Regions from separate parts of the Sphingopyxis indica genome, predicted to be linked through region 4. Evidence: predicted binding sites of a transcription regulator. Region 4 holds the regulator's gene; each other region holds the start of a gene.
The links. The regulator LexA, encoded in region 4, represses DNA repair genes until DNA is damaged. The targets are predictions, from matches to a motif close to GTTCCNCNCTTGTTCT.
Positions count from the first base shown of each region.

Region 1: the regulator LexA is predicted to act here: its motif matches at 3,882-3,897, upstream of KNJ79_RS08225 (PA0069 family radical SAM protein).
Region 2: the regulator LexA is predicted to act here: its motif matches at 4,732-4,747, upstream of recA (recombinase RecA).
Region 3: the regulator LexA is predicted to act here: its motif matches at 4,578-4,593, upstream of radA (DNA repair protein RadA).

Region 1 is NZ_CP076394.1:1,745,629-1,753,200, forward strand. It holds gene dnaE (DNA polymerase III subunit alpha) at 1-301, shown strand, start outside; gene KNJ79_RS08220 (long-chain fatty acid--CoA ligase) at 898-2,502, shown strand; gene KNJ79_RS08225 (PA0069 family radical SAM protein) at 2,745-3,833, opposite strand; gene moaB (molybdenum cofactor biosynthesis protein B) at 3,988-4,512, opposite strand; gene KNJ79_RS08235 (lytic transglycosylase domain-containing protein) at 4,502-6,274, opposite strand; gene KNJ79_RS08240 (uracil-DNA glycosylase family protein) at 6,278-7,063, opposite strand; gene KNJ79_RS08245 (electron transfer flavoprotein-ubiquinone oxidoreductase) at 7,182-7,572, shown strand, end outside.
Region 2 is NZ_CP076394.1:1,567,227-1,574,798, forward strand. It holds gene KNJ79_RS07330 (M13 family metallopeptidase) at 1-1,517, shown strand, start outside; gene KNJ79_RS07335 (hybrid sensor histidine kinase/response regulator) at 1,612-3,990, shown strand; gene KNJ79_RS07340 (response regulator) at 3,980-4,330, shown strand; gene recA (recombinase RecA) at 4,825-5,904, shown strand; gene KNJ79_RS07350 (glutathione S-transferase family protein) at 6,189-6,815, shown strand; gene KNJ79_RS07355 (hypothetical protein) at 6,805-7,395, shown strand; gene alaS (alanine--tRNA ligase) at 7,468-7,572, shown strand, end outside.
Region 3 is NZ_CP076394.1:2,661,048-2,668,619, forward strand. It holds gene aroB (3-dehydroquinate synthase) at 1-291, shown strand, start outside; gene KNJ79_RS12610 (cation:proton antiporter domain-containing protein) at 323-2,221, opposite strand; gene KNJ79_RS12615 (iron-sulfur cluster assembly scaffold protein) at 2,218-2,643, opposite strand; gene KNJ79_RS12620 (CvpA family protein) at 2,640-3,191, opposite strand; gene radA (DNA repair protein RadA) at 3,201-4,562, opposite strand; gene fsa (fructose-6-phosphate aldolase) at 4,752-5,402, shown strand; gene KNJ79_RS12635 (enoyl-CoA hydratase-related protein) at 5,549-6,343, shown strand; gene KNJ79_RS12640 (acetyl-CoA acetyltransferase) at 6,458-7,572, shown strand, end outside.
Region 4 is NZ_CP076394.1:3,357,894-3,365,465, forward strand. It holds gene KNJ79_RS15650 (molybdopterin molybdotransferase MoeA) at 1-1,091, shown strand, start outside; gene lexA (transcriptional repressor LexA) at 1,158-1,841, shown strand; gene KNJ79_RS15660 (ComEC/Rec2 family competence protein) at 1,795-3,900, opposite strand; gene gltX (glutamate--tRNA ligase) at 4,013-5,467, shown strand; gene KNJ79_RS15670 (citrate synthase) at 5,505-6,791, shown strand; gene KNJ79_RS15675 (sigma-70 family RNA polymerase sigma factor) at 6,850-7,572, opposite strand, start outside.

The DNA of each region.
Region 1 (7,572 bases), 1.6 Mb from region 4:
GGTGCGCGGTGCGCAGTCGCTCGCCGACATCGCGGCGAGTGCCGCGCTGCAATTGACGTGCCGCGTCGAACAGGCAAGCGCGGTCGCCGAAATGGCGGCGCTGCTCGAACGGCGCGACGATGCGCGCGGGCGTGTGATCCTGACCACCGACGATCCCGACACGGGCGAAGCGATCCGCATCCACCTCGGCCGCACTTTCGCGCTTGGCCCCGACGTCGTCGACCGGCTGCGGCTGGTCGCCGGGCTGATCGATCCGTCGCTGTCGCTCCATACCCCGCGCGATTTCCGGGTTCGAAGCTGAACAGCACCGCCTGCAAAAGCCGAGGCATGGTGGCGGGCTTCGGGCGGGAGGGGGCATAACAAATCCTCCCCGCTTGCGGGGAGGGGGACCGCCGAAGGCGGTGGAGGGGGTTGTCGTCCTGAGGCAGCGCCTGCGCGAGGACGCCACCCCCCTCCGTTAGCCCTGCGGGCTGCCACCTCCCCGCGAGCGGGGAGGATCGTAACGCTCTCCCAAGCGGGCATCGCCTTCAAAAAAGCCTTTCCTACATTATCCGGCTGTGCCAGCCTTCACCCGGCTCTTTCATCTGGTGGATAAAAGCGGTCGCTGCCTAGTTCGCGCGTGCGGCCGCGGCGAGGCGCGCGCGATGCGTTCGGCAATCCTCCCGGTCCAGATCGGGGGACGCAATGGGCTGACCTTTCCTGAACTTTGGAACCCGGGCCGCGACGACGAAAGACGGCATGACGGATATCCACCCCGAAGCTGCCATTGCCAGCCGGGTTTCAATCGGCATGCTTCGCCAAAGGGGGAAATTCGTTCCCGACGGAGAAAGCTTTGCCCCTTGCGTCCGCGGCACCGACCACCCTATCCACAAGCCAAACAACAAAGAGGATGCCGATATGGGAATGCAGGGCCAGCCGCTGCTCGTCACCAGCCTGATCGACCACGCCGCGCGCGAACATGCCGGGCGCGAGATCGTGACGCGCTGGGCCGATGGCAGCATGACGCGATCGACCTGGGGTGAGGTAGGCACCGATGCGCGGCGTTTCGCCGCCGCGCTCACGAAACTCGGGATGAAGAAGGGGGACCGGATCGCGACGCTCGCGATGAACCACGGCCACCATCTCGTCAGCTGGTACGGCACCGCCGGGATGGGCGGGGTGCTGCACACGGTGAACCCGCGCCTGTTCGACGAACAGCTCGTCTATATCATCAACCATGCCGGGGACCGGATGCTCTTCTTCGACGCGGCCTTTCTGCCGATCGTCGAGCGACTGCGCGACCAGCTCCCCACCGTCGAACATTTCGTGCTGTTCGACGCGCCGGCGCGCGAGGGCTACCTCTCCTACCGCGATCTGGTCGAGGCCGAGGACGGGCGCTTCGAATGGGTCGAACTCGACGAGAACGATCCGGTCGGTCTCTGCTACACCAGCGGGACGACCGGCAATCCGAAGGGCGTGCTCTATGAGCATCGCTCGAACGTCATTCACGCGATCACCGAAATTCAGCCCGACGTTTTCGACCTGTCGAACCGCGCCGTGGTGCTGCCGATCGTGCCGATGTTCCATGCGAACAGCTGGGGCGTGCCCTATGCCGCGGCGACCGTGGGGGCAAAGCTCGTCTTTTCGGCAACCAACGACGCGCAGGTGCTCTGCGACCTGATGCACGATGAAGGGGTGACGCACAGTGCGGGCGTCCCGACGGTGTGGATCGCGATGTTCGCGCATATGGACGCGACGGGGATCGGTTACGGCAAGCTCAGGCGCGTGATCATCGGCGGCTCGGCGGCGCCGCGCGCGATGATCGAGCGCTTCATGCGGGCCGGCATCGACGTCGGCCATGCGTGGGGCATGACCGAAACCAGCCCGATCGGGACGATGGGCAAGCGCCCGTGGAACTGGGACGATATGAGCTTCGACGAACAGGTCGACATGGTCTGCCGCCAGGGCTGCCCGCCCTTCGGCGTCGAGCTGCGCATCGTCGATGACGAGGGCAGCGAACTGCCGCGCGACGGCCGGACGAGCGGGCGATTGCAGATCCGCGGGCCGTGGATCATCCGCCGCTATTTCCGCGCCGATGAAGATGCGGTCGATGAGGGCGACTGGTTCGACACCGGCGACGTGTCGGTGATCCACCCCGACGGCGTGATGCAGATCACCGACCGCGCCAAGGACGTCATCAAGTCCGGCGGCGAATGGATCAGCTCGATCGAACTCGAAAATGCCGCGGTCGGCGCGCCGGGGGTTCAGGAAGCCGCAGCGGTCGGCGTCTATCACCCCAAATGGGACGAGCGGCCGATTCTGCTGATCGTCAAGAAACCCGGCGCCGATGTCGGCGAGGCGGACATCCTCGATTATCTGAAGGACAAGGTCGCGAAATGGTGGCTGCCCGACGAAATCGTCTTCGTCGACGAGCTGCCGCACACCGCGACGGGCAAGATTCTGAAGCGCCAGATCAGGGATGATTACAAGGATTACAGGCTGAAGTCGTTGGCGGAGGCTTGAACCACCCGTCGCCCCAGCGAAAGCTGGGGCCGCTAGAGCATGATCCTCTTTCATTGAAACGCGTATGCTCCCGCGAAGGCGGGAGCCCATCTGCTGCTGGTGCCAGCTTGAACCGGCCGGAGATGGGTCCCCGCCTTTGCGGGGACACACGCCCATTGCAAGCGCTCCACTCAAAGTTGATCGCGCTCTATCGTTTCAGCACGATACCAGCGGCCCCCGCCTTCTCGGGGGCGACGGGGTTTTCAGAACAACGCCATCTGCCCATCGCGTTCGGGCGGCCGGAACAGGTCGCAGCGCAGCGGCGGGAAGCTGCGGTCCATGCCATGTTCGCGCGCGGCGCGCTTGACGCGTTGGCGGATCAGCTGCGGCCAGATGCCGTGGCCTTTCATGCGGCTGAAGAAGTTCGGATCATTGTCGCGGCCGCCGCGAATGTCCTGCACCATATGCATCACCTTCGCGGCGCGGTCGGGGTAATGCGCGTCGAGCCAGGCGCGGAAGAGCGGCGCGACCTCGAACGGCAGGCGCATCAGGATATAGGACGCGCGGATTGCGCCGGCCCCGGCGGCGGCGGCCATGATCGCCTCTATCTCGTGATCGGTGATCGCGGGGATGATCGGGGAGATGTTCACCTGCGTCGGCACCCCCGCGTCGATCAGCTTCCGTATCGCGGCGAGGCGGCGCTGCGGATGCGGCGCGCGCGGCTCGAGCGTGCGCGCGACCTTCGGGTCGAGCGTCGTGACCGAGATCGCGACGCCGACCAGATTGTCGCGCGCCATGTCGGCGAGCAGGTCGATGTCGCGCAGCAGCCGGTCGGACTTGGTCGTGATGAGCAGCGGGTGTCGCGTCTCGGCGAGCACCTCGACGATCCCGCGCGTGACGCGCCATTCGCGCTCGATCGGCTGATAGCCGTCGGTGTTGGTCCCGATCGCCAGCGGCGCTGGTTTGTAGCCCCGCTTCGCCAGTTCCTGCCGCAAGAGTTTCGCGGCATCGGGCTTGGCGAACAGCCGGCTTTCGAAATCGAGCCCCGGTGACAGGTCGTGAAAGGCGTGCGTCGGCCGGGCGAAGCAATAGATGCAGCCATGTTCGCAGCCGCGATAGGGGTTGATCGAACGATCGAAGCCGATGTCTGGCGACTGGTTGCGCGCGATGATCGTTTTGGGATGCTCGACCGTCACCGTCGTGCGCAGCGGCGGCGCGGCGCCGTCTATCTCTTCGGCCGCGTCGAGCCAGTCGCCGTCGGCGGCGCGGTCGAGCGAGCCGGTGCGCGTCGGACGCGGATTCGCCGGCGCGCCGCGGCCGGCGATCGGGGGCAGGGGCTTGGCGGGGTCCACCGGCGCAGGATAGCGCGACGATGGGAACAAATAAAGAACAAATCCGGAATTCGGCTCTTGTTCCCTCGTCATGCCGGACTTGATCCGGCATCCATTCTACTGGCGTCGATGGACCCCGGATCCAGTCCGGGGCGACGAGCAGAGTATGCGCGGCCTATTCCATCAGTCGCGGCATCAGTTCGACGAAATTGCACGGCCGGTGCCGGCTGTCGAGCTGGGTCGCGAGAATGCCTTCCCATGCATCCTTCACCGCGCCGGTCGAGCCGGGCAGTGCGAAGATATAGGTGCCGCGCGCGACGACGGCACAGGCGCGCGACTGGATCGTCGAGGTGCCGATCGTTCGATAGCTGAGCCAGCGGAACAACTCGCCGAAGCCCGGAATATCCTTGCCGTCGAGGCGGCGCAGCGCCTCGGGCGTCACGTCGCGGCCGGTGAGGCCGGTGCCGCCGGTGGTGATGACCGCATCGACTTGCGCGTCGTCGATCCAGTTGTGGAGGCGCGAGACGATCAGGTCGATCTCGTCGCGGATGATCGCGCGCGCGGCGAGGATATGACCGGCGCCGGTCAGCAGCGCTTCGAGCGCGTCGCCGGACGTGTCCTCGGCCGCGCTGCGGCTGTCGGAAATGGTCAGAAGCGCTATGCGGACCGGCTTGAACGTCCGGCTTTCGTCAATCGGCATGGCCGAGGCCGCCCACCGCGGTCAGCCGGATGCGGTCCTTGCCGTCGGGAAAGCGCGGCCATTTCCCCTGCGCGAGCGCGGCGCGGCTGTCCGACGGCTTGCCCTGCTGCGCCTCGTACATCCAATAGTTGCGCAGCACGGTGCCGACATAGCCGCGCGTTTCCCAATAGGGGATCGATTCCATATAGAGCAGCGGGTCGTTATTGTCGTGAACCTCGGTCTCCCAGCGCGCGACGGGCGCGGGGCCGGCGTTATAGGCGGCGATGACCTTGGGCAGCAGGCCGCCGGTGGCCGACTCGCGGCTCAGATATTGCAGATAGCGCTGGCCGAGGTCCATGTTGACCTCGGGCGTCTTGAGGTCGCTGAGCGCGGCCTTGATCTTGTCGCCGTCCCAGCGCGCGATGTCGCCCGCGGTGCCGGGCCGCACCTGCATCAACCCATAGGCGCCGGCGGGGCTGACCGCCGCACGCTGGAAGCGCGATTCCTGCAAGGTATGCGCGAAGACGAGCGCCGGGTCGACCTTCCAGCCGCCGGCGGGCTGCCAGTTCGGCTGCGGATAGCGCGTCGAGGCGGCGAGGCGGCGGCCCTGCGGCGTGTTGTGCGCGAGCCAGAGCTGCGTTTCGGGCAGGCTCAGCGCTTCGGAAATGCCGATCAACTGCTCGTGCTGCCGCGGATCGCCGATTTTCGCCTGATGGCGTAGCGCTTCGCCGGCATAGCCGTCCTCGCCGATCTCGGCGAGCGCCATCGCGGCGCGGACGTTTGGTTGTTTCTCGAGCGCGCGCCATGCGCTGCGGTCGGGGCGCAGGTCCTCGCGCTGGCTCTTCGGCTCTTCGCCGAGCGTTTCGAGCGCGAGCAGGCCATAGAGGGTTTCCTGATTCGCCGCGGCGGCGCGCAGGCGCGGCTGGACGAGTTCGGGTTGTCCGACCGCGATCGCGGCGCGCGCCGACCAATAATAGCCCGCGGCGCGGAGTTCGCTGTCGGGGGCTTCGCGCGCGACGCGGTCGAAGGCGAGGAGGGCGCCGCGATAGTCGCCGGTGCGCCACGAGGCGAGCCCTTCGACCCACGCGCCCTGCGTCGCCCAGGCGCCGCGCCCGCCGGTGCAGTCGCGCGCGAGGCGCAGCGCATTGGCGTCGTCATTCTCGATATAATAGGACCAGGCGACCTTTTGCGTCCATTCGGCGCGCGCCGCGGGGCTGAGCTTGTCGATCACCCTGTTGAGCAGCGCCTCGGCGCCCGCGGGATCGTCGTTCTTGATCCGGTCGGGAATGCTGCTGGCGAGCCCCGCAGCGAAGGGATCGCTGACCGTGTCGGCGCCGAGCCGGCGCGGCGCGCTGCCCGACCAGCTGAGCGAGACTTCGGGCGGCAGCGACGGCAAGTCGGTCGCGCCGCGGCGGGTCGCAAGGCGGCCGAGCTGCGCCGCCTGCGGTAGCCACGGCGAGCGTGACAGGATCGGCATCAGGTCCGAAACTTCGGCGCGCGGGCTGTTCGCGGCGAGCCAATATTCGGCGCGCAGGAAATCGTCGAGCGGTCCGTCGTCATCGGCGCCCGCGAGGAGCGCCTGTGCCTCGGCCCAGCGCTCGCCGCGGATCGCCGCGAGCACCTGCGAATAATATTGCTTCTGTTTCGATGAGAGGATGTCGGGAACGGTCTGTGCCGCGGATGCCATGCCGGGCGCGCCGGCGTCGGCGGCCATCGCCGGCGCTGCGACGGCCGCAGCGGCAAGGAAAAGCGAGGCGGTCAAGGCCATGGTCGGTTTCAACATCGGTCAACGTCCCCGGTTGAACAGTTTCAGGCTATCCCAGGCGGCTGCCTTGTGCGCCGGCCGGGCGAGCAGCATCGCGGGGCTCGCGACCGCCACCGCCGCCATCTTGCCGCCCTGATGGTTAATTTCGAGTAACCTTCCGCGCGCATCGGGGAGGGCAAGGCCCGCCGCCATCCGCACGATGTCCCCGCCGATCAGCAGCAGGCGGCCGGGCCGCGCGAGCGTCAGATGATGCCAGAGCAGGCGGTCGAGCGCCTCGACATCGGCCGCGTCGCAGCGTCCTCCCGGCGGCCGCGTGACGGCAAGGCTCGCGAGATAGCATTCGCCGCGCGTCGTGCCGATCGCGTGCAGCATCGCGTCGAGAAGCTGCCCCGCCGGCCCGGCGAACAGAGCGCCGTCGCGCTGGTCGTCGATTTCGGGCCATGCGGTGAGCAGCATCAGCGGCGCGCCCGGATCGCCAACGGGGAGCACGCGGCGCGCGTCCCATTGGCTGCCCGGAACGTCGGGATGTTCGGCGAGCCAGCTTTGGAACGCTGACCAGTCGGCCGGCATCTCGACCGGGCCTTTGGTTTCGGGAACGTCGGCGGGAGCCTGGCGTTGCAGGGCTGCGGGAAGGGGCGGCGGTTCGGCTTCGGCGGGTGCCACGGGCCGTGCTTTCGTCGCTGCATCGTTCGCCGCGGGCGGCGTCAGCCACCCCGCCGGCGCCTCGCCGACGAGCGCATCGACGCCCGCAAGCGACCACCAGTCGCAATAGCTTTGCGCCAGCAAGGCTGTATTTTGCCCACCCATCAATTTGTTTGAGACAGGAGTTGACGGATACGTCAATTGGCGGGCATCGCTTTTCGTGACAAAATGAGCGCCGGTTGCGGTGAATGATCGGCGCGGGGACGGCAGAAAGGTATTTTCGGTGAGCGAACGGGAATCGATGCCCTATGACGTGGTCATCGTCGGCGCGGGTCCGGCGGGGCTGTCGGCGGCGATCCGCATCAAGCAGCTTGCGAACGAAGCGGGCACCGACGTGTCGGTGTGCATCCTCGAAAAGGGGTCCGAAGTCGGCGCGCACATCCTGTCGGGCGCGGTGATCGACCCCAAGGCGCTCGACGAGCTGCTGCCCGAGTGGCGCGAGTCCGGCTGTCCGCTCGCCGAAGTGCCGGTGAACGATAATCAGCACTGGATTCTGACGAAAAAGAAGAAATTCGGCCTGCCCGAATTCATTTCGCCGGGCTTCATGCACAACAAGGGGACCTATACCGGCAGCCTCGGCAATCTCTGCCGCTGGCTCGCCGAGCAGGCCGAGG
Region 2 (7,572 bases), 1.8 Mb from region 4:
ATATCTATTCGCTCTATCAGGGCGGTATCGGCATGCCCGACCGCGATTTCTATCTGAAGCCCGGCGAGCGCAACGAAAAGCTGCAGGCCGCCTATCTCCAGCATCTTGAAAACATGCTGACCCTCGCGGGCGAAACCAACGCAGCAGCGCGCGCGAAGGCGATCTACGACCTCGAAAAGTCGATCGCGACGGTCCACTGGGACAAGAACGACAGCAGCGACGCGACCAAGGTCTACAACAAGATGACCATCGCCGAGCTGCAAAAGGCGGCGCCGGGCTTTGACTGGGCCGGCTTCATCCACGGCGTCGGGGTTCATGAGAATCAACTGCTCGTCGCCCAGCCGAGCGCCTTTACCGGTGAGGCAAAGATCATCGCCGATGCGCCGATCGAGGTGATCCGCGACGCGCTGATCGTACGCAGCCTCGACGGCTTCTCCGACGTGCTCCCCGATGCGGTGGCGAAGGAAAGTTTCGCTTTCTATGGCACCGCGCTGTCGGGCACGCCCGAAATGCAGGAACGCTGGAAGCGCGCGGTCGATTTCACCACGAACAATATGGGCGAAGCGGTCGGTAAGGATTATGTCGCGAAATATTTCCCGCCCGAAACCAAGGCGGCGATGGAAAAGCTGGTGCAGAATGTCCTCGTCGCGCTCGGCCACCGTATCGACAATCTGGCGTGGATGCAGCCCGAAACCAAGGTGAAGGCGAAGAAGAAGCTCGCCAATTTCACCGTCAAGATCGGCTATCCCGACCGCTGGAAGGATTATAGCTCGCTCGTCATCAAGTCCGACGACCTGTTCGGCAATGCGCTGCGTTCGAACCAGTTCGCGCACGACGATAATATCAGCCGCCTCGGCGGGCCGATCCGCCGCTGGGAGTGGGGAATGACGCCGATGACGGTCAATGCCTATGCCAATTTCAGCATGAACGAGATCGTCTTCCCGGCCGCGATCCTGCAGCCGCCCTTCTTCGATCCCAACGCCGATCCCGCGATCAACTATGGCGGCATCGGTGCGGTGATCGGGCATGAGATCAGCCATCATTTCGACGACCAGGGCTCGAAATATGACGAGACCGGCAAGCTCGCCGACTGGTGGACGCCGGCCGACGTCAAGGCGTTCGAAGCCGCGGGCAAGGCGCTCGCCGCGCAATATGACGCCTATGAAGTGCTCCCCGGCGAACATCTCGACGGCACCTTCACGCTGGGCGAGAATATCGGCGACCTCGCCGGGCTCAACATCGCCTATGACGCCTATAAGGCGTCGCTGAACGGCCAGGAGGCGCCGGTGATCGACGGCACGACCGGCGACCAGCGCTTCTTCCTCGGCTGGGCGCAGGTGTGGCGGCGCAACTACCGCGAGCAGAATTTGTCGCAGCGGATCACGACCGACCCGCATTCGCCCTCGATTCAGCGGACTTGGGTCTCGCGCAACCTCGATCCCTGGTATAAGGCCTTCGCGGTAAAGGACGGCCAGAAGCTCTATCTGGCGCCAAAGGATCGTGTCCGCATCTGGTGATGCGCCAACAAGGGGAAAAGCGTCATTGACCGCGACAAGCCTGCCTTCCGCTGACGGCGATTTCAGCAGGGGGGCGGGGCCCGCGCGCCCGGCGATGCCCGGCGGCCTGTCGCGAGTCGACCTCGCGCTCGTCGCGGGGCTCGCGCTCGTCTCGGTGGCGCTCCTCTTCTGGGCGACGCGTGACGCCGTCCTTGCCGGGGGCTTTCTGGCGGGGCTGGCGGTCGCGGCCGGCGGTCTTCTCTTCGTGCGGCGCCTGTTTCCTGCCGCCGCGGCGGCCGAGGCGGCGGCGACCGACTGGACGATGCTGCGGCAGGCGGTCGCGCACGACGATGTCGCGATCGCGGTGACCGACCGCGGCGGGCGGCTCGTCTGCGCGAACGATCTTTTCGCGACGTGGATGGGCGGCTTCGTCACCCCGCCGGGGCTGCCGCTCGACGGCGCGGGCGCGGAGCGGCTCAAGGATGCGGGGCGCGGCGCGTGGCGCGACGGCGAAGGCGTCGTCGAGGATCTGGCGATCGGCGCGCTGCGGCTGCGCGCACAGGTGACGCGCACCGGGCAGGCCGAGGATTATCTCGTCTGGCGCTTCGCGGCGCAGGAACGGCTCGACCTTGCCGGCGAAATCGTCCGCCACCTCGAAGGGCCGGCGGGCCGCACGCTCGGCGAGGCGGGGGTCATGGCGGCACTGGTCAGCGCCGAGGGTCGGTTGCGCGTCGCCAATCAGGCTTTTTTGCTGCGCGCGCTGGGGGAGGCCGACCAGGCGCATTATGCCGGGCGCGACGCCGCGCAGATGTTGCGCCTCGACGACGCCGGCGCGCTTTATTTCACCAACGAGGGCGACCGTGCGACGCCGGTGCGCCTGATCCAGGTGCCGCTCGCGCCCGCGGATAGCGTCGGGCCGATGCTGCTCGCGCTGATCGACGAGGATATCGGCCCCGCCGACCGCGGCACCGCGCAAAGCTATGTCGAAACCTTGCTGTCGCTGCTGCCCTTCGGCCTCGCGATGGTCGATCGCGATGGCCGCTTTCTCTATATGAACCGCGCCTTCAAGCGCGCCGCCGGGGTCGCCGAAGGGCGGCTGCCGCGCTATCCGGGCGATCTTGTCGTCGGCGAGGACAAAGGGCCGCTCGCCGACATGATCCGCCGCCACAGCAGCGGGCAACAGGTCGGCGGCGACCTGTCGATCCGTCTGGCCGGGCAAAGCGACGATCCGGTGTCGATGCGCGTCGTCGGGGTGCGCGGGCTCGGCGAAGCCGCGGTTCTGCTCAGCCTCAAGGATTCGAGCGAGGAATCGCGGCTCAAGCGGCAGGTCGCGCAGCAATCGAAGATGCAGGCGGTCGGCCAGCTCGCGGGCGGCGTCGCGCACGACTTCAACAACATCCTGACCGCGGTGCTCGGCAGCTGCGACCTGATGCTGATGCGCCACACGCCCGGCGACAGCGACTATGACGACATCCAGCAGATCCGCAGCAACGCGAATCGCGCCGCCAGCCTGACGCGGCAATTGCTCGCCTTTTCGCGCCAGCAGACGCTGCGGCCGCAGATTTTGCAGCTTCCCGACGTGATTTCAGAGGTTTCGCACCTGTTGAAGCGGCTGATGGGCGACACGGTCGAACTTGTTGTGCATCACGGCCGCGGGCTCGGCGCGGTGCGCGCCGACCCGGTGCAGCTCGAACAGGTGATCATCAACCTTGCCGTCAATGCGCGCGACGCGATGCCCGGCGGCGGCACGATGACGATCGAGACCTTTCCTGTCTCGACCGCCGAGGTGCGCGTGATGGGCAGCGAGATCATGCCGCCCGCCGACTACAGCGCGCTGCGCATCTCCGACACCGGCAGCGGCATTCCCGCCGATGTGCTGCCCAAGATTTTCGAGCCCTTCTTCACCACCAAGGACGTCGGCAAGGGGACGGGGCTGGGGCTTTCGACGGTTTACGGCATCGTCAAGCAATCGGCGGGATTCATCTTCGCCGACAGCAAGCCGGGCAAGGGCGCGAGCTTCACCGTCTATCTGCCCGTCCACCGCGCCGCCGGCGACGCGCCCGCGCTTCCGGTGCCCGCGGCGCGGCCGAAGAAGAGCCAGTGGGGCACCGGCACCATCCTGCTCGTCGAAGATGAGGATATGGTGCGCGCGGTCGCGGAACGCGCGCTGGTCCGTGCGGGTTATAATGTCGTGGCGGCGCAGCAGGGCGAAGAAGGACTCGAACGGTTCGACGCGATGGACAAGATTGATCTGGTGGTCAGCGACGTGGTGATGCCGGTGATGGACGGCCCGGCGATGGTGCGCGCGATGCGTGCGAAAAAGCCCGATCTGCCCATATTGTTCATGTCGGGCTATGCCGAGGAACAGTTGCGCCAGTCGATCGACATCGACCATGTCGCCTTCCTGCCCAAGCCCTTTTCGGTCGCGCAGCTCGCCGAGGCGGTGTCGGCGGCGCTCGATGACGCCGCGCATCGGAACTCCGATGGCGGATGATCGCCGCCTCCTGCTCGTCGAGGACGATGTGCTGATCGGCATGATGCTCGTCGACATGCTCGACGCGCTCGATTTTCCCGAGCCCGCGCAGGCGACGACCAACGAAGAGGCGCTCGCGATCCTCGACCGCGAACCGATTGCGGGTGCGCTCGTCGACATCAATCTGGGTGAGGAAAAGGGCTGGCCGATCGCCGATGCGCTCGCCGCGCGCGGCATCCCCTTCGCCTTCACATCGGGCGGCGGCGACGTGATCCCGCCCGCGCACGCCGATCGCCGGCTGGTGACCAAGCCCTTCCGGATCAGCGACATCGAAGCGACCCTCGCGGACCTTCTCTCCTAGGGCGTGGTTGCTCTTGAATGAGGCGCATGGGAAAGTGCGTGTGTCCCCGCGAAGGCGGGGACCCATCTCCGACCGGTGCGAGATTAGAGCAAATTGCGCGAAATCTGAATCATCCGCATCCCCGAGCGAAGACGAGGGGCTCGTTCGAGCGGAGCGAGAACCGCAGCGTCGCCGCCTCGACTTCGCTCGGGGAGACGGTGCAGATTTCCGGCACGATGCTCTAGGCCGTCGGGAGATGGGCTCCCGCCTTCGCGGGAGCGCACGGCTTATTCAGTCAAAGATGATCTTGCTCATAGCCCCGACGAACGCCGGGACCGCCGTTGGTCACGATCTTCGCTGCCGCGCAAACCCTCCGATGCTTTTGTCGATCCCGATAGAGATGACCGCCGAACATTAATTCCGTTCCCCTCTTGTTCCACGAGAACAAATGCCGTACACGATGGTCCGGGCGTTGCGATGCGTCTGCCGTCGCTCTAAGCAGGAAAGGGACGGTCATGGCCGGACAATTGTCACTCGTCGAATCGGGGAAATCAGTGAACGGAACGGACAGGCAGAAGGCGCTCGACGCCGCCTTGGCGCAGATCGACCGCGCCTTCGGCAAGGGCTCGGTGATGAAATTGGGCTCGAAGGAGGCAATGCAGGTCGAGGCGGTTTCGACCGGCTCGCTCGGGCTCGACATCGCGCTGGGGGTCGGCGGACTGCCGCGCGGCCGCGTCATCGAAATCTATGGCCCCGAAAGCTCGGGCAAGACCACCCTCGCGCTGCACTGCATCGCCGAGGCGCAAAAGACCGGCGGCACCGCCGCCTTCGTCGACGCCGAACATGCGCTCGATCCCGTCTATGCGAAGAAGCTGGGGGTCGACATCGACGAGCTGATCGTGTCGCAGCCCGACACGGGTGAACAAGCGCTCGAAATCGTCGATACGCTCGTGCGTTCGAACGCGATCGACGTGCTCGTCGTCGACTCGGTCGCCGCGCTCGTCCCGCGCGCCGAAATCGAGGGCGAGATGGGCGACAGCCACGTCGGCCTGCAGGCGCGGCTGATGTCGCAGTCGCTGCGCAAGCTCACCGGCTCGATCAGCCGTTCGCGCTGCATGGTGATCTTCATCAACCAGCTGCGCATGAAGATCGGCGTGATGTACGGCAATCCCGAGACGACGACCGGCGGCAACGCGCTCAAATTCTACGCCTCGGTCCGCCTCGACATCCGCCGCACCGGGCAGATCAAGGACCGCGACGAGATCGTCGGCAACACGACGCGCGTCAAGGTCGTCAAGAACAAGGTCGCGCCGCCGTTCAAGCAGGTCGAATTCGACATCATGTACGGCCAGGGCATTTCGAAGATCGGCGAAATCCTCGACCTCGGCGTCAAGGCCGGGCTCGTCGAGAAATCGGGCGCCTGGTTCAGCTATGATTCGGTGCGCATCGGCCAGGGCCGCGAGAATGCGAAGAATTTTCTGTTGGAAAATCCTGAACTTATGCAGCGACTCGAGACGGCGATCCGCGGCCGTACCGAGGCGGTGGCCGAAGAGATGATGACCGGCCCCGATGCGGACGACGATAGCGATCTTTGATCGCGACTGAACGCCTTCCGGCCGGTCATGCCCCTCCCGACCGGCCGGCCGACGGCGGCGGGCCATGGAATCGCCCCGGCTTTGGCCGGACCGGTTCCGCTCCTTGGGTCTGCACCCCTCTCGCAGACCGGCCCGCCCGCCGTTGATCGCTTGCTCCTGCCGAGCGCCCTTCCGTCCTGAAGCGGCGCTCGAACTTCATCGGCAAACTTCATTGGCAAGCGGGCGCCGGGTCGGATACGCCGATTGCCGGCCCGCGCGGGGTCGTCGTCATCGAGGAGTGCGCCATGACCCTGATCGTCCATCATCTCAATAACAGCCGCTCGCAGCGCATCCTCTGGCTGCTCGAGGAGATCGGCGCGCCCTACGAGATCAAATATTACGAGCGCGACGCGACAACCAATCTCGCGCCGCCCGAGCTGCTCGCGGTGCATCCGCTCGGCAAGTCGCCGGTGCTCGAAGACGACGGCCGCGCGATCATCGAATCGGGCGCGATCGTCGAATATCTGTGCGAGCGCCACGGCGGCGGTCATCTCGTGCCCGCGCGCGGCACCGACGATCATGTCAGCCATCTCGAATGGCTGCATTTCGCCGAAGGTTCGGCGATGACGCCAATCCTGCTGCGCCTCTACACCGCGCGTCTCGGCGCCGCGGCGGAGCCGCTCGAAGCGCGCATCGCGCAGCAGCTCGATTCGCATTTCTCCTACATGGAGAGCAAACTCGGCCCGAGCGGCCATTTCATCGGCGATGATCTGTCCGCCGCCGACGTCATGCTGAGCTTCCCTGCCGAAATCGCGGTGATGCAGGGCATGGCGCCGCGCTATCCGAAGCTCGCCGAGTTCGTGAACATGTGCCACGCGCGCCCCGCGTGGCAGCGCGCCCGCACTAAGGGCGGGGCCTATTATGGCTATTGATGGCCGCGGCCGAATATTGCTCGTCGCCGCCCTGCTGGCGACCAGCGTTCCTGCCGCCGCCGCGCCGCCGGTGGCCGGGCCCGAAGTCGAACGCGAGGTGGTTGCGCCCGAGGGCGTCGATTTCAAACCGGCCGCGACCGACGAGGAAGGGGCGGTCGATCGCTTCGCCGAATACACGCTCGCGCTGGCACGGCGCGATTATGCCGCGGCCTATGCAATGCTGCGCCCGTCGCTCCAGGCGTCGAGTCCGCGGTTCGACTGGGAGGCCGATCTGCGCAAGCGCGGCGGCCTGTGGGCCGACGGGACGATCCGTATCCTGCGCTTGACCTGGTATCTCGATCCCGCCGGGCAGCCGTCCGGTGTCTACGCCGCTTTCGATTTCCGCGGTGACCGCAAGGACGGAACGATGGATTGCGGCTATGTAGTCGTCCACCGCGCCACATCGGCCGCACCCTTCACCGTCGTGCGCACCGACACGTCCGAAGTGCCGTCCGACATGATGGAGGACGGCGTGCCAAAGGTCGACGTGCTGCGCCAATTGCCCTGCTATCTGGGCAAGGGGATCGCCACCGCCTTCTGATCGCATGCGCCGATCTGCTTGAGGGGCGTTTCCCGGCTTGTCGGGAGGGGGCAAAGCCCTTAATTCGCGCGCATGACATCGACCAACGACATTCGCCGCTCCTTCCTCGATTATTTTGCGAAGGAGGGGCACCATATCGAGCCGTCGGCGCCGCTGGTGCCGCACAACGACCCGACA
Region 3 (7,572 bases), 700 kb from region 4:
GTCGCCGCCGGCATGGCGCTCGCGCATCAATTTTCGGCCGCGCAGGGCCTCTGCCCCGCCGCCGACGCGGCGCGCGTGCGCGATCATCTCGCGAGCGTCGGCCTGCCGCACAGTCTGGCGAGCGCCGGAGTGGGCACCGGCGGCACGGCGCTCGCGGCGCATATGGCGCACGACAAGAAGGTGCGCGGCGGCAAGCTACCGCTGATCCTGACCCGCGGCATCGGACAGAGCTTCGTGACCGAGGAGTATGGGCTCGATGCGGTGGCGGCGTTTCTGGACGGGGCGGGCTGATCCCACTCCCCTGAAGGGGAGAGGGCAAAGGCTACGCCGTCTCAGGATCAGCCACCTGCATCGTTTCCTCTTCGCGCGCTGCTTTCGCTGCCTGCCGCCGCTGGCGCAGATTTTCGAGCACGCTCGCCGCCTCGCGGCCGCCGCCCGGCTTGAAGCGATGGTCGCGACCCGCCGCCAGATCGCCTTCGTCCATCTGCGCGGCGAGCCGCGTTTCGTCGAGCTGCCGCAGCGCCGTCTCGACATCCTCCACCTCGCGCGGATCGACATCGAGTTCGGCGAGTGCGAGGCGCCCGAGCGCAATCGAGCTTTCGAACACTTCGCGCACCGCGCCGGCCGCCCCCGCGCCGTCGATCGCCATCAGCTGGCGCCGGTCGAATACGCGGATCAGCACCTTCGCCTGCGGAAAGGCTTCGACGATCGGGCGCAGCGCCTCGGCGTCGACCGAAGCGTCGTCGATGCAATAGATAATCAGCCGCGCCTCGTCGGCGCCCGCGCGGCGAAGCAGGTCGAGGCGCAGCCCGTCGCCATAATAGACTTTGGTGTCATAACGGCCCGACTGTTCGATCTGGCTCGGCTTCTTGTCGATCAACGTGACCGAGCAATCGACCGCGTGCAGCATCTGCGCGACGGTCTGGCCAAAGCGGCCATAGCCGATGACCAGCGCCGACCCGCGCGGCGCCGCGTCGGGGCCTTCGGGCATCGGACCGTCGCGATCGGGCGCGAATTCGAGGTTGCGGGCGAACAGCATCAGGAACGGCGTCGAGACCATCGACAAGGTCACGACCGCGCTGAACAGGCTCGCCGCCTCGGGCGCGATCAGCAGCGCCTGCTGTGCCTGGGTGAAGAGCAGAAAGCCGAACTCGCCGCCCTGGCTGAGCAGCAGCGCAAGCCCGAGCGCGGTTTTCCACGACTTGCCGAACGCACGCACGAGCAGCGTCAGCACGACGACTTTCGTGACGACCAACCCCGCCGCGAGCCCGAGCACGCGCAGCGGATCGGCAAGCACCACGCCGACATCGAGCACCATCCCGACCGCGAGGAAGAAGAGGCCGAGCAGGATCAGGCGGAAGGGCTCGACGTCAGCCTCTATCTCGTGGCGATAGGGCGAGTCGGCGAGCATCACCCCCGCGACAAAGGCGCCAAGCGCGGTCGACAGGTGCAGGCTGTGCATCAGCGCCGCGCTCGCGAGTACGACGAGCAGCCCGACGACGACGAACAGCTCGCGCTCGCCATAGCGGCCGATGACCTTGAGCAGCGGATTGACCACGAAGCGCCCCGCCAGCACCAGCCCGATGATCGCCAGCACCGTATAGAGCGCGAGCATAGCGCCGGGCGGGGTCGACGGGTCGGCAGGCGCGCGCGACAGCGCCGCGACGATCGTGATCATCGGCACGATCGCCAAATCCTGAAACAGCAGGATCGAGAAGGCCTTTTCGCCGAAGGGCGAGTTGATGCGCCCCGAGCTTTTGAGGCTCGGCAGCACCTGTGCGGTCGACGAGAGCGCGAGCGGCAGGCCGAGAACGAGCGCCGCCTGCCAGCTGAAGCCCTGCGTCAGCAGAATCAGCGCGGTGAGGACGAGCCCCGTGACGACCACCTGCGCGAGCCCGAGGCCGAAGATCGCCTTGCGCAAATCCCATAATCGGCGCGGATGCAGTTCGAGTCCGACGAGAAACAGCAGGAAGGCGATGCCGATCTCGGCGATCGCGAGCTTCGATTCGCCGCCGCCCACGAGACCCAGCCCGTGCGGCCCGACGAGCGCGCCGGCGATCAGATAACCGAGCACCGCACCGAGCCCGAGGCGGCGGAAGATCATCACGAACAAGGTCGCGACGCCGAGCAGGATCGCGCCTTCGAACAGCAAGGTATCGGTCGGCGTTTCGGCCGCCTGTTCGACCGCGGCGGTTCCCGCGGCGAGCAGCGTGGCGATCATGCGCGCACCTCTGCGCTCTCCAGCGCCGCGACCGCGGCATTGAAGGGGAGCAGGATCGCGCCGTGGCGCGCCGGATAGTCGCGCGCGGGCGCGAGCAGGTCGAACCCCGGCCAGTCGGGCCGTTCGCCCTCACCCGCGAACCAGCTCGCGATCGCATCGCGCGCGGCGTGGAGGTCGGCAGCGCTGCGCCCCGCAGCGTGGCGCGCGAGTAATGCAGCCGAGGCCTGACCGAGTGCGCACGCCTCGACGTGCAGGCCGACGCCCCTGACCAGCCCGTCCTCATCGGCGTCGACATCGACGATGATGCGGCTGCCGCACAGCGGCGCGCGCAGCGAGGCGCGGCGCGCATCGGTGAGCAGCGGAAAATCGGCGGTCGCCACAGCCAGCGCCAATATGTCGCGATTGTAGAGCGGCGCACTCATCGGGCCTTGTCCGTTTCTTCTCTCGCCGCGACGTCGGCGTCGCGCGATTCGGCACGGCGTTCGGCGATCACCTTGCTCAACGCCGCGCTCGTCGCATTGAGCGCCGGATAGGTCCGGCTGTCTGTCATCCAGACGGGGCGTGCCGCACTGCCATAGCCGATATCGTAGAGCAGCGTCGCGCCCATGAACAGCACGGTCGCGAGCGCCAGTCCCTTGACCGCGCCGAAGCCCGCGCCAAGCCCGCGATCGAAGCCGCCGACGAGCGACGCGCGGCTGCGCTGCCCCATCGCGCGCGACGCCCATTTGGTCACCGCGAACACACCGCCGAACAGCAAAACGAAGGCGAGCATCGCCGCGGCGCCGGGCGCGCTGACATAGTCCGCGAGCAGCCCGGTCAGCGTCGCGTGAAAGAAGCGCACCGCGAGGATCGCGAGCAGCCAGGCGAGAAGCGAGGTCACTTCCTGCACCAACCCGCGCGAAAAACCGAGAACCGTGCCGCCGCCAACGAGCAGCAGCACGACGATATCCATAGCCGTCAGACTTCCCATAGAGGCGAGCTAGTCGCGCCCGAGCATCAGGTCAACGAGTTCGCCGAGCCGGCCGAATCCGTTGACCCCGATCCCCTTCACGGCCTTCATCCCCTTCGGCCCCCAGCCCTTTGAAAAACCGAGCTTTGCCGCTTCGCGCAGGCGCAGGGCGTCGTGCGCCACCGGGCGCACTTCGCCCGACAGCGACAGCTCGCCGAAAACGATCGCGTCCGACGGCACCGGCCGCTCGCTGAAGGCCGAGATCAGCGCCGCGGCGACGGCAAGATCGGCCGCCGGATCGGTGAGCCGATAGCCGCCGGCGATGTTGAGATAGACTTCGGCTGCGCCCATCTGCAGCCCGCAGCGCGCCTCCAGGACCGCGAGCACCATCGCGAGCCGCCCGCCGTCCCACCCGACCACGGCGCGACGCGGCGTCGCCCCGCTCGCCAGCCGCACGGTGAGCGCCTGCACCTCGACGAGCACCGGGCGCGTGCCTTCCAGGGCAGGAAAGACGACCGATCCGGGTACGTCGCGGCTACGATCGGTCAGGAACAGGCTCGAGGGGTTGGCGACCTCACCCAGCCCCTCCTCGCCCATCGCGAAGACACCGATCTCGTCGGTGCCGCCGAAGCGGTTCTTGACCGCGCGCAATATGCGATAAAGATGGCTGCGCTCGCCCTCGAACGACAGCACCGTATCGACCATATGTTCGAGCACGCGCGGCCCGGCGATCGTGCCGTCCTTGGTGACATGGCCGACGAGTACGACCGCCGCGCCGCTGTCCTTGGCATAGCGGATCAGCTCCTGCGCGCTCGCGCGGACCTGGCTCACCGTGCCCGGTGCGCTGTCGATCAGGTCGCTGTGCATCGTCTGGATCGAATCGATGACGACGAAGTCGGCCGCGCGGCCTTCGAGCGTCGCGAGGATGTCGCGCACCGAGGTCGCACTCGCGAGCGCGACGGGCGCCTCGCCGAGCCCCAGGCGCTGCGCACGCAGCCGCACCTGCCCCGCCGCTTCCTCGCCGCTGATATAGACGACCGACCTGCCCGCCTTCGCAAGCCGCCCCGCGGCCTGAAGCAGCAGCGTCGACTTGCCGATCCCCGGATCGCCGCCGATCAGCGTCGCCGACCCCGCGACGAAACCGCCGCCCAGCGCGCGGTCGAACTCGGCGATTCCACACAGCATCCGTTCGGGCATCGGGCTGTGTTCGCCGAGCGTTTCGAGCGCGAGGGCGCGCCCGCCCTTCGACAGGTCGTGCTTCGCCGAAAAGACGGTTTCCGGCGCCTCTTCGACGAGCGTGTTCCACTCGCCGCAATCGCCGCACTGCCCCTGCCAGCGATAGGAGACGCCCCCGCAATTCTGGCAGACATATTGTCGTTTCGCTTTGGCCATGCGGCTCGCTTAACTGGAACAAAGGCGGAACGCCAGCATTTTCCCGTCATCGTCATTGCGAGCGAAGCGAAGCAATCCAGAGCCTGCGCAAACCGCTCTGGATTGCTTCGCTTCGCTCGCAATGACGCAGAAAGAGCAGTAGGGGGTATCGCAATCCCGAATCACCGTCCCCAAAGGAAAGCGCACCCCATGAAATTCTTCGTCGACACCGCCGAAATCGCCGCCATCGAGGAGCTTGCCGCGACCGGCCTGCTCGACGGCGTGACCACCAACCCGTCGCTGATCGCCAAGTCAGGCCGCGACTTCAAGGAAGTGACGAAGGAAATCTGCGCCATCGTCGACGGTCCGGTGTCCGCCGAGGTGGTGGCGCTCGACCATGAAACGATGATGAAGGAGGCCGAAGTCCTCCGCAAGATTGCCGACAATGTCTGCATCAAGGTGCCGCTGACGATCGACGGCCTCAAGACCTGCAAGGCGCTGACCGGCGACGGCACCATGGTCAATGTCACGCTCTGCTTCTCGGCGACGCAGGCGCTGCTCGCGGCAAAAGCCGGCGCGACCTTTGTCTCGCCCTTCGTCGGCCGCCACGACGACAATGGCTTCGACGGGATGCAGCTGATCGCCGACATCCGCCTGATCTATGACAATTACGACTATGGCACCGAAATCCTGGTCGCGAGCGTGCGCCACGGCATCCATGTGCTCGAGGCGGCAAAGATCGGCGCCGACGTGATGACCGCGCCGCCCGCGGTCATCAAGGGGCTGTTCAAGCATGTCCTGACCGAAAAGGGCATCGAGGGCTTCCTCGCCGACTGGGCGAAGACCGGCCAGTCGATCTGACGAACCTCGTCATTGCGAGCGGAGCGAAGCAATCCAGAGCGGTTTACGCGACTCTGGATTGCTTCGCTCCGCTCGCAATGACGATCAGCAGTTGACGTAAACGTCAACCTCCCGCGATACTCGCCCGAAAGGGAGAGAGATTCGCGATGACCGACACCACCATCCTCACTGAACGCCGCGGGCACCTCCTGATCGTGACGATCAACCGGCCCGAGGCGCGCAATGCGGTCAACGCCGCGGTGCATGTCGGCATCGGGACCGCGCTCGAGGCCGCCGAGGCCGATCCCAGGATCCGCGCCGTGATCATCACCGGCGCGGGCGACAAGAGCTTTTGCGCGGGCGCCGACCTGGTCGCGCTGTCGCGCGGCGAAAGCCTGGCGCCCGACAATGCCGAGCAGCAGGCGTGGGGCTTTGCGGGCATGGTGTCGCACCCGATCTCGAAACCGATCATCGCCGCGGTCAACGGCTTCGCCTTTGGCGGCGGATGCGAGATCGCGCTGATGAGCGACATCATCGTCGCCGCCGATCATGCGCAGTTTGGCCTGCCCGAGGTCAAGGTCGGGCTGTTCGCCGCAGCGGGCGGCGCCTTTCGCCTCGCGCAGCAGATGCCGCGCAAGCTCGCGATGGAGCATATGCTGACCGGCGACCCGATCCCCGCCGCGCGCGCCGCGGCGTTCGGCCTCGTCAACCATGTCGTCCCGCTCGCCGATCTGATGCCCACCGCGATCGCGCTCGCCGAAAAGATCGCCGCCAATGCCCCGCTCTCGGTGCAGGCGACGAAGCGCGTCGCGCTCGGCATCCAGCACGGCCATATCGCCGCCGACGCGCCCTATTGGGAGCACAACACGATCGAACGCGCCGCGCTGATGCGCAGCGAGGACGCGCGCGAAGGCCCGCGCGCCTTCGCCGAAAAGCGCAAGCCCGAGTGGAAGGCGCGCTGATACAATGACGGTTGACGCTATTTCCGTTCGCATCGAGCGAAGTCGAGATGTCCATCGACTTGGCGTTTGCCCTCAGCGTGTCTCGACTTCGCTCGACACGAACGGAGACATCGAATGACCGATCCCGAGCGCATCCCCGTCATCATCGGGGTCGGGCAGCTGAACGACCGCCCCGACGATCCCGACGAAGGGCGCGATTCGCTCGGCCTGATGGTCGCGGCGCTGCGGCTCGCCGCTGAGGATGCGGGCGTGCCGCTCGCGGAGATCGACAGCCTCGCGATCGTCGACCAGATCAGCTTTCGCCACCTTGGCCAGCTCTGCGAGCCGCTCGCCGCCGCGATCGGCGCCGCCCCGGCGATCAATTACCAGTCCGCCGCCCCGCACGGCGACACGCCGGTCCGGCTGCTCAACGAAGCCGCGAACCGCATCGGCGCGGGCGAGGTCAAACTCGCCGCGGTGGTCGGCGGCGAAGCGCTACGCACCGCCGCTGGGCGCGCCGCCAAGGCCGCGAGCGGCGAGGACAAGAGCTATAATGCGATCCGCAAGGTCGCGACCCGCCGCGAGCCCGATTATGCGCAGAAGCACGGCCTTGCCGCGCCGGTCGACGTCTATCCGCTCTATGAAAATGCGACGCGCGCCGCGTGGGGCCAGAGCCTCGCCGAAGCGCAGGCCGAGAGCGCCGAAATCTGGTCGCGCTTTTCGCAAGTCGCCGCCGCGAACGACGGCGCGTGGATTCGAAAGGCTGCCGCGCCCGCCGAGATACTCGACGTCAACGAGCGCAACCGGCCGATCGCCTTTCCCTATTCGAAGCTGATGGTCGCCAATTCCTCGGTGAACCAGGGCGCGGGCTTCCTGGTCGCGAGCCTCGCCGAGGCGCGGCGGCGCGGGATTGCCGAGGACCGCCTGATCTATGTCGGCATGGGCGCCGCAGCGAAGGAGCCGCCGAGCATCCTCGCGCGCGACCGATACGACGGCAGCGTCAGCATGGAAACGTCGATCCGCCGCACCCTCGACCTGAACGGCATGACCGTCGAGGATTTCGATTGCGTCGAGCTTTACAGTTGTTTCCCCTGCGTCCCCAAGATGGCGCGCCGCATCCTCGGCTGGCCCGCGGACCGGCCAGCGACCGTGTTCGGCGGGCTGACCTTCGGCGGCGGGCCGATCGCCAATTATATGAGCCACGCGATCGTTTCGATGGTCGAGCGGCTCCGCGACGCGGGCCGCTATGG
Region 4 (7,572 bases):
GCTATCTGGCGGAGGATGTCGTCGCGCTGCGCGATCAGCCCGCCGCGCCGTTGTCGGCGATGGACGGCTATGCGGTCCGCTGTGCCGATCTGCCCGGGCCGTGGACGATCGCCGGCGAAAGCGCCGCGGGCGGCCCGCCCGCCCATGCGCTGGCGGCGGGCGAAGCGATGCGCATCTTCACCGGCGCGATGCTTCCCGAAGGCGCCGATACCGTCGTCATTCAGGAGGATGTCGCGGCCGAGGGCGGGCGGCTGGCACTCACGACCTCCGACGCCATCCGCGAGCGCCAGCACGTCCGCGCCCGCGCGAGCGATTTCGCCGCGGGCGAGCGGCTGCTCGCCGCCGGAACCCGCCTCACCCCCGGCGCGATCGCCGCCGCGGTGATGAGCGGGGCGAGCCAGCTGCACGTCGGCGGCCGCCCGCGCGTCGCGATCCTGACCACCGGCGACGAGCTTGTGCAACCGGGCCGCCCGCTCGCGCCCGGCCAGATCCCCGACAGCAACGGCGTGATGCTCGCCGCGATGCTCGCGGGCGAACCCGCGCGCACCGGCCTGCCGCTTCACGTCGGCGATGCGCGCGCGCGGATCGCCGCAGCGCTTCAGGATCTCGCGCGGCATCACGACGTGATCGTCACCGTCGGCGGTGCGTCGGTCGGCGACCACGATCATGTGCAGGGCGCGCTCGGCGACGCCGGGGGCCGCGTCGATTTCTGGAAGGTCGCGATGAAACCCGGCAAGCCGCTGATCGCGGGGACGCTCGGCGACGCGCTGCTGCTCGGCCTACCGGGCAATCCCGCCTCGGCCTTCGTGACCGCGACGCTGTTTCTCCTGCCGCTCGTCCGCCATCTCGCCGGCGCGGCGGCGCCGCTGCCGCCGGTCCTCTCGGCGCCGCTCGCAAAGCCGCTTGGGCCGGGCAAGACGCGGCGCGACTATCTGCGCGCACGGCTCGATCGCGGCGCACTGCATCTGTTCGACGGGCAGGACAGCGGCCGCACCTTCCCGCTCGGCGGCGCCAACGCGCTGGTGATCCGCGACATCGGCGCCCCGGCGCGCGCGGCGGGCGAGCCGGCGGACTATATCGCCATCGCTTGACAAGTTCCGCTCTGTTCCTCTATCGTTCTCCATATGTCCGGATATGGCAGCATGGAGACCTAAGCGATGTTGACCGCGAAGCAGCATGAACTGCTCCACTTCATCCAGCAGAAACTCGACGAAAGCGGCATCTCGCCCTCGTTCGAGGAGATGAAGGAGGCGCTGGGCCTCAAGTCGAAATCGGGCATCCACCGTCTAATAAGTGCCTTGGAAGAAAGGGGTTTTCTTCGCCGCCTGCCCAATCGCGCGCGCGCGCTCGAGGTGATCCGGCTCCCCGAGGGCGCGAAGAGCGCGATGCACGACCATCGCGACAATGTGACCCCGCTGCGCAAGGCGCCGCCGGCGCTCAAGCCGGTCGCCGCGAACGACATCGTCGAAGTGCCGCTCCACGGCCGCATCGCCGCGGGCGTGCCGATCGAGGCGTTCGAGGATCACAACCAGCTCGCGGTCCCCGCGGCGCTGCTCGGTGCGGGCGATCATTATGCGCTCGAGGTCTCGGGCGATTCGATGATCGAGGCGGGCATCCTCGACGGCGATTATGCGCTGATCCAGAAGGCCGACACGGCGCGCGAGGGCGACATCGTCGTCGCGCTGGTCGACGGGCAGGACGCGACGCTCAAATATTTCCGCCGCGAGGGCCGGATGATCCGGCTCGACCCGGCGAACAGTTCCTACGAGCCGCAGCGCTACGAGGCCGAGCGCGTCATGGTGCAAGGGCGTTTGTCGGGACTGCTTCGTCGTTACCACTGACCGCAAGCGGGCGCCGCCACGGATGTTCGTCGCCGCGGCGTAGCGCGGTGGCAACCTGCGGCGCGCTTCCGAGATAGAGCGCGAGCCCGCCGCTTTCGGCCAGGCTGTCGCGGTCGACCGTCAGCCAGCGTGCGCGGCATTCGCGCGGCAGCCAGCGGTGGCTGATCACGACATCGGCCGCAGCGCAGGCGGGCGCCATCGCCGCGCCGTCGATGCGGTCGTAGCCGCGCTGCGCGAGGATCGTGCGCCCGCGCTGGCGCCAGCGGCAGAAATCGCGGTTGCACGCCACATGGTCCAGATCGGTGAGCGCGCCGAGCGGTTCGTCGACCCCCGCCGCCTCGGCCATCGCATCGCGCACATAGTCGCCCGCCCGCCCGCGCAGCAGCGCATAGCCGCCGCCCGGCACCGCTGCGGCGATGTGCCGCCCGTCGCCGCTGACCAGCAGATCGGGACGCGGCTGCGCGAGCAGCGCAGCGCCGCCGGCGAGCAGAGGGAGGAGCCCGGCAAAGCGCCAGCGCCGCTGCCACAGCAGCAGCCACAGTCCGCCGAGCACGGCGAGCGCGAAACCCCAGGCGGGAAAGATCGGCAGCGCCGCGACCGCGCCCGGCGCCGCCGCGACGTGATGCGCGAGCGCGATCAGCGCGGCGAGCGCCTGTCCGGCGACCCACCAGAAGAGCGCACCGATCCCCGCCGCGTCGAACAGCAGCGCCAGTGCCTCCGCCGGCATGATGACGAAAGTCGTGAGCGGAATCGCGACGACGTTGGCGAGCGCGCCATAGAGTCCCGCCTTGTGGAAATGGAAAAGCGCGATCGGCGCGAGCGCGACCTCGACGACGAGCCCGGTTATGACCAACCCCGCGATGCCGCGGCCGAAGCGCACGACCCACGGCTCGTCGCCCCGGCCCACGAAATCGCGCATCCAGCGGCTCTCGTGCAGCGCGATGATCGCGGTCACCGCGGCGAAGCTGAGCTGAAAGCTCGGTCCGACGAGCGCCTCGGGCCGCCAGACCAGCACGAGCAGCGCCCCCGCCGCGACGAGGCGCAAGGTGATCGCCTCGCGCCCGAGCAGGAACGCCGCGAGCACGAGCAGCGCGGCGATCAGCGAGCGCAGCGTCGGCACCTCGGCCCCCGCGAGCCAGGTATAACCCGCACCGGCCAGCGCGCCCGCCGCCGCCGCGAGCGGCAGCACATGGCCCGCAAGCGCGAGCCGCCGATTGAGGCCAAGCAGACGCATCGCGAGCAGCATCGCGAAACCGACCACCGCGGTGACGTGCAGCCCGCTGATCGACAGCAGGTGCGCAAGCCCGCTGCGCCGCATCGCCTCGGCATCGTCGTCGCTGATCGCGCCGCGATCGCCGGTGACGAGCGCTGCGGCGACCCCGCCGGGCGATCCCGGCACCGCTTGATGAATATGCGCGCTCAGCCGTGCGCGCAGCGGCGGCCGCCCTTCCCCGGCGCCCGGCGCGCGGGCGATCTCGCCAAGCGCCGTGCCGACCGCGCCGATCTGGTCGAACCAGGCGCGCTGCGCGAAATCATAGCCGCCGGGCAGGCCTGCGGTCGGCGGCGGCATCAGCCGCGCGCGCAGCGCGATCGCCTCGCCGGGCACGATTCCCCGGCCCTGCTCGCCGCGCAAGGTCACGCGCAGTCGCGGCGGCAGGTCGCGGCGCCCCGCGGGGCGCAGCACCAGCCGCACCTGCCCGCGCGCGGGCAGCGGTTCGACGCTTTCGACGACCGCCGAAAATTGCGTCGTCACGGGCCAGGCGAGCACCGGCGCCGCGACCCACGCCGCGCGCGCCCAGATCAGGAGGAACCCTGCCGCAACCGCGGCGCAACCGATCGCGACGACGCGCCCGAAGCGCCGCTGCCAGCCGATCAGCCATCCGGTGAGCGCGCCGCCGCCGAGCAGCAAGAGCAGCCCGATCCAGTCGATCTCGCGCGGCAAGGCGAACCAGCTCGCAATCCCCGCACCGAGCGCGACGGGCAGCCACAGCGCGATCCGTTCGCGGTCGGCGTCGAGCCGCGCCTCGACCCAATCGGCGATCCGCCGCGGCGCCCGCATCGGCGCCCCGGCAATGGGCGTTTGAAGCGGCCATGTTGCCATGCTAGGGGCACCCCCGATCCCTGCGGCGCCGGCTCTCGCGGCGCGGGCAACCTGATTGAAAGAGTCGCCAGTGGCAACCCAAAACCCCACCGATCCGGTCGAAGCGACCGGCGCCGATGTCGTAACGCGCTTTGCGCCTTCGCCGACCGGTTTCCTTCATATCGGCGGCGCGCGCACCGCGCTGTTCAACTGGCTGTTCGCCCGCCATCACGGCGGCAAATTCCTGCTGCGCATCGAGGACACAGACCGCGCGCGCTCGACCGAGGCGGCGATCGAGGCGATCCTCGACGGGATGCGCTGGCTCGAACTCGATTGGGACGGCGATGCCGTCTATCAGTTCGCGCGCGCCGACCGCCACGCCGAGGTCGCGCAGGAACTGCTTGCAAAGGGCGAGGCCTATCGCTGCTATCTGACGCAGGACGAGCTCGCCGCGATGCGCGCCGAGGCGCAGGAAAAGCGCAAGCCCTTCCGCGTCCGCAGCCCGTGGCGCGACCGCGACGACGGCGACCCCGCGCTCCCCCACGTCATCCGCCTGCGCGCGCCGCAGGACGGCGCGACGACGATCGACGACCGGGTGCAGGGCGAAGTGACCGTGCAGAACGCCGAGCTCGACGATTTCATCCTCCTGCGCTCGGACGGCACGCCGACCTATATGCTGAGCGTCGTCGTCGACGACAACGACATGGGCGTGACGCATGTGATCCGCGGCGACGACCATCTGAACAATGCCTTTCGCCAGCTCGCACTGCTCCGCGCGATGGGGTGGCGCGAACCCGTCTATGCGCATGTCCCGCTGATCCACGGCGCCGACGGGGCGAAGCTGTCGAAGCGTCACGGCGCGCTCGGTGTCGATGCCTATCGCGACGAAATGGGCTATCTGCCCGAGGCGGTGAACAATTATCTCCTGCGCCTTGGCTGGGGGCATGGCGATGCCGAGATCATCAGCCGCGAGCAGGCCGTCCAATGGTTCGACCTCGCGCACATCGGCCGCTCACCGTCGCGTTTCGACTTCAAGAAGCTCGAGAATCTGAACGGCCATTATCTGCGCGAGGCCGACAACGACCGGCTCGCCGCGCTCGCCGCACCGCGCGTCGAAACGCTGATCGGCCGTGCGCTTACTGGCGACGAGCACGCGCTGCTGGCGCAGGCGATGGAATCGCTGAAGCCGCGCGCCAGGACGCTGATCGAAATCGCCGAGGGTGCGACCTTCCTCTTCGCGCCGCTCCCGCTGGCGATGGACGAGAAGGCGGCGAAACTGCTCGCCGATGCGCCCGAGGGGCTGCTGGCCGCTGCGGCCGACAGGCTGCGCGCGCTGGACGACTGGTCGGCCGAGGCAATCGAGGCCGCGGTGCGCGAAACCGCCGAATCGGCTGAACTCGGCCTCGGCAAGCTCGCGCAGCCGCTGCGCGCCGCGCTCACCGGTCGCGCGGTTTCGCCGGGGATTTTCGACGTGCTCCTGCTTCTCGGCCGCGACGCGAGCCTGGCGCGACTTGACGCAGCGCACAATTATCCGGCAGGGGCGTAGCCACATCGCCTTCGGCCTCTAGCACAGGGAACAAACCATGACCGACAAGACCGCCACCATCACCCTGGGGGACAAGAGCGTCGAGAGCCCGATTCTGTCGGGAACCGTAGGGCCCGACGTCGTCGACATCCGCAAATTCTATGGTCAGACCGGGGCCTTCACTTACGATCCCGGCTTCACCTCGACCGCGAGTTGCGAGTCGAAACTGACCTATATCGACGGCGACGAAGGCGTGCTGCTCCATCGCGGCTATGCGATCGGCGAGCTTGCCGAACATTCGAGCTTCATGGAAGTCGCCTATCTGCTGCTCAACGGCGAACTGCCGAGCGCCGACGAGCTCAAGACCTTCGACAATACGATCACCCGTCACACGATGCTGCACGAACAGCTCGCGACCTTCTATCGCGGATTCCGCCGCGACGCGCACCCGATGGCGATCATGTGCGGCGTCGTCGGCGCGCTGTCGGCCTTCTATCACGACTCGACCGACATTCAGGACCCGCACCAGCGGATGATCGCGAGCCACCGGCTGATCGCGAAAATGCCGACGATCGCGGCGATGGCGTATAAATATTCGATCGGCCAGCCCTTCATCTATCCGAACAACGAGCTGAGCTACACGGGCAATTTCCTGCGCATGACCTTTGGCGTGCCGGCCGAGGAATATGAAATCGTCCCCGCGGTCGAACGCGCGCTCGACCGCATCTTCATTCTCCACGCCGACCATGAGCAGAACGCCTCGACCTCGACCGTGCGCCTCGCCGGCTCGTCGGGCGCGAACCCCTTCGCGTGCATCGCGGCGGGTATCGCCTGCCTGTGGGGTCCGGCGCACGGCGGCGCGAACGAAGCGGCGCTCAACATGCTGCGCGAGATCGGCCGCCCCGAGCGCATCCCCGAATATATCGCGCGCGCGAAGGACAAGGATGACCCGTTCCGCCTGATGGGTTTCGGCCACCGCGTCTACAAGAATTACGACCCGCGCGCGACCGTGATGCAAAAGACGGTGCGCGAGGTGTTCGCGGCGCTCAAGGTCAGCGACCCGGTATTCGACGTCGCGCTCCAGCTCGAGGAAATGGCGCTCAGCGACGATTATTTCGCCGAAAAGAAGCTGTTCCCGAACGTCGATTTCTATTCGGGCGTGATCCTGTCGGCGATCGGTTTCCCGACGACGATGTTCACCGCGCTTTTCGCTCTCGCCCGCACCGTTGGCTGGGTCGCGCAGTGGAACGAGATGATTTCCGACCCCGCGCAGAAGATCGGCCGCCCGCGCCAGCTTTACACCGGCCCGGCGCAGCGCCCCTATGTGCCGGTCGACAAGCGCTGAACCGCAGCACCATAACCATGGTCGAAGGAAGGGGTCGCTCGCGGCCCCTTTTTTTGGTTCAATGCAAATGGACGAGCTTGTCGGGATTGCGCACGACATAGATGCCGACGATGCGACCGTCCTCGATCTCGAGCGCGGTCGTCTGCACCTCGCCATCGGACTCGCGCGTAACGAAGCCCGGCAGGCCGTTGATCATGCCGGTGTGGAGCAAGGTCGAGCCATATTTGCCGAACAGCACCGCAAGGCTGCGGTGGACCTTCATCACCGTGTCGAAGCCGAGCACCGGAACGACCGCCGCGGGGCGCTTGCCGCCGCCGTCGGACCACATGCCGACGTCGGCGGCAAGGAGCGCGCCGAGTGCCGCCATGTCGCCGCTGCGCGAGGCGGCGAAGAAGGCCTCGGCGATTTCGAGTCCGCGCGCCTTTTCGAGCTTGTAGCGCGGGCGCGCCTCGCGGACGTGGGTGCGGGCGCGCGCGGCGAGCTGGCGCGCTGCGGCGGCGTCGCGGCCGATCGTCGCCGCGACCTCGTCGAAACCGACGCCGAAAACGTCGTGGAGCAGGAAAGCCGCGCGCTCCAAGGGGGAGAGCCGTTCGAGCGCGAGCATCAACGGCAGCGTCACGTCATCCGCAGGCTCGTCCTCGACGAGCGGTTCGGGAAGCCACGGGCCGACATAGGTCTCGCGCCGCGCCCGCGCCGATTTCAGCTGGTCGAGGCACAGCCGCGTCACGGTGCGGCGCAACCACGCCTCGGGCACCGCGATCGCGTCGCGATCGGCGCCGAG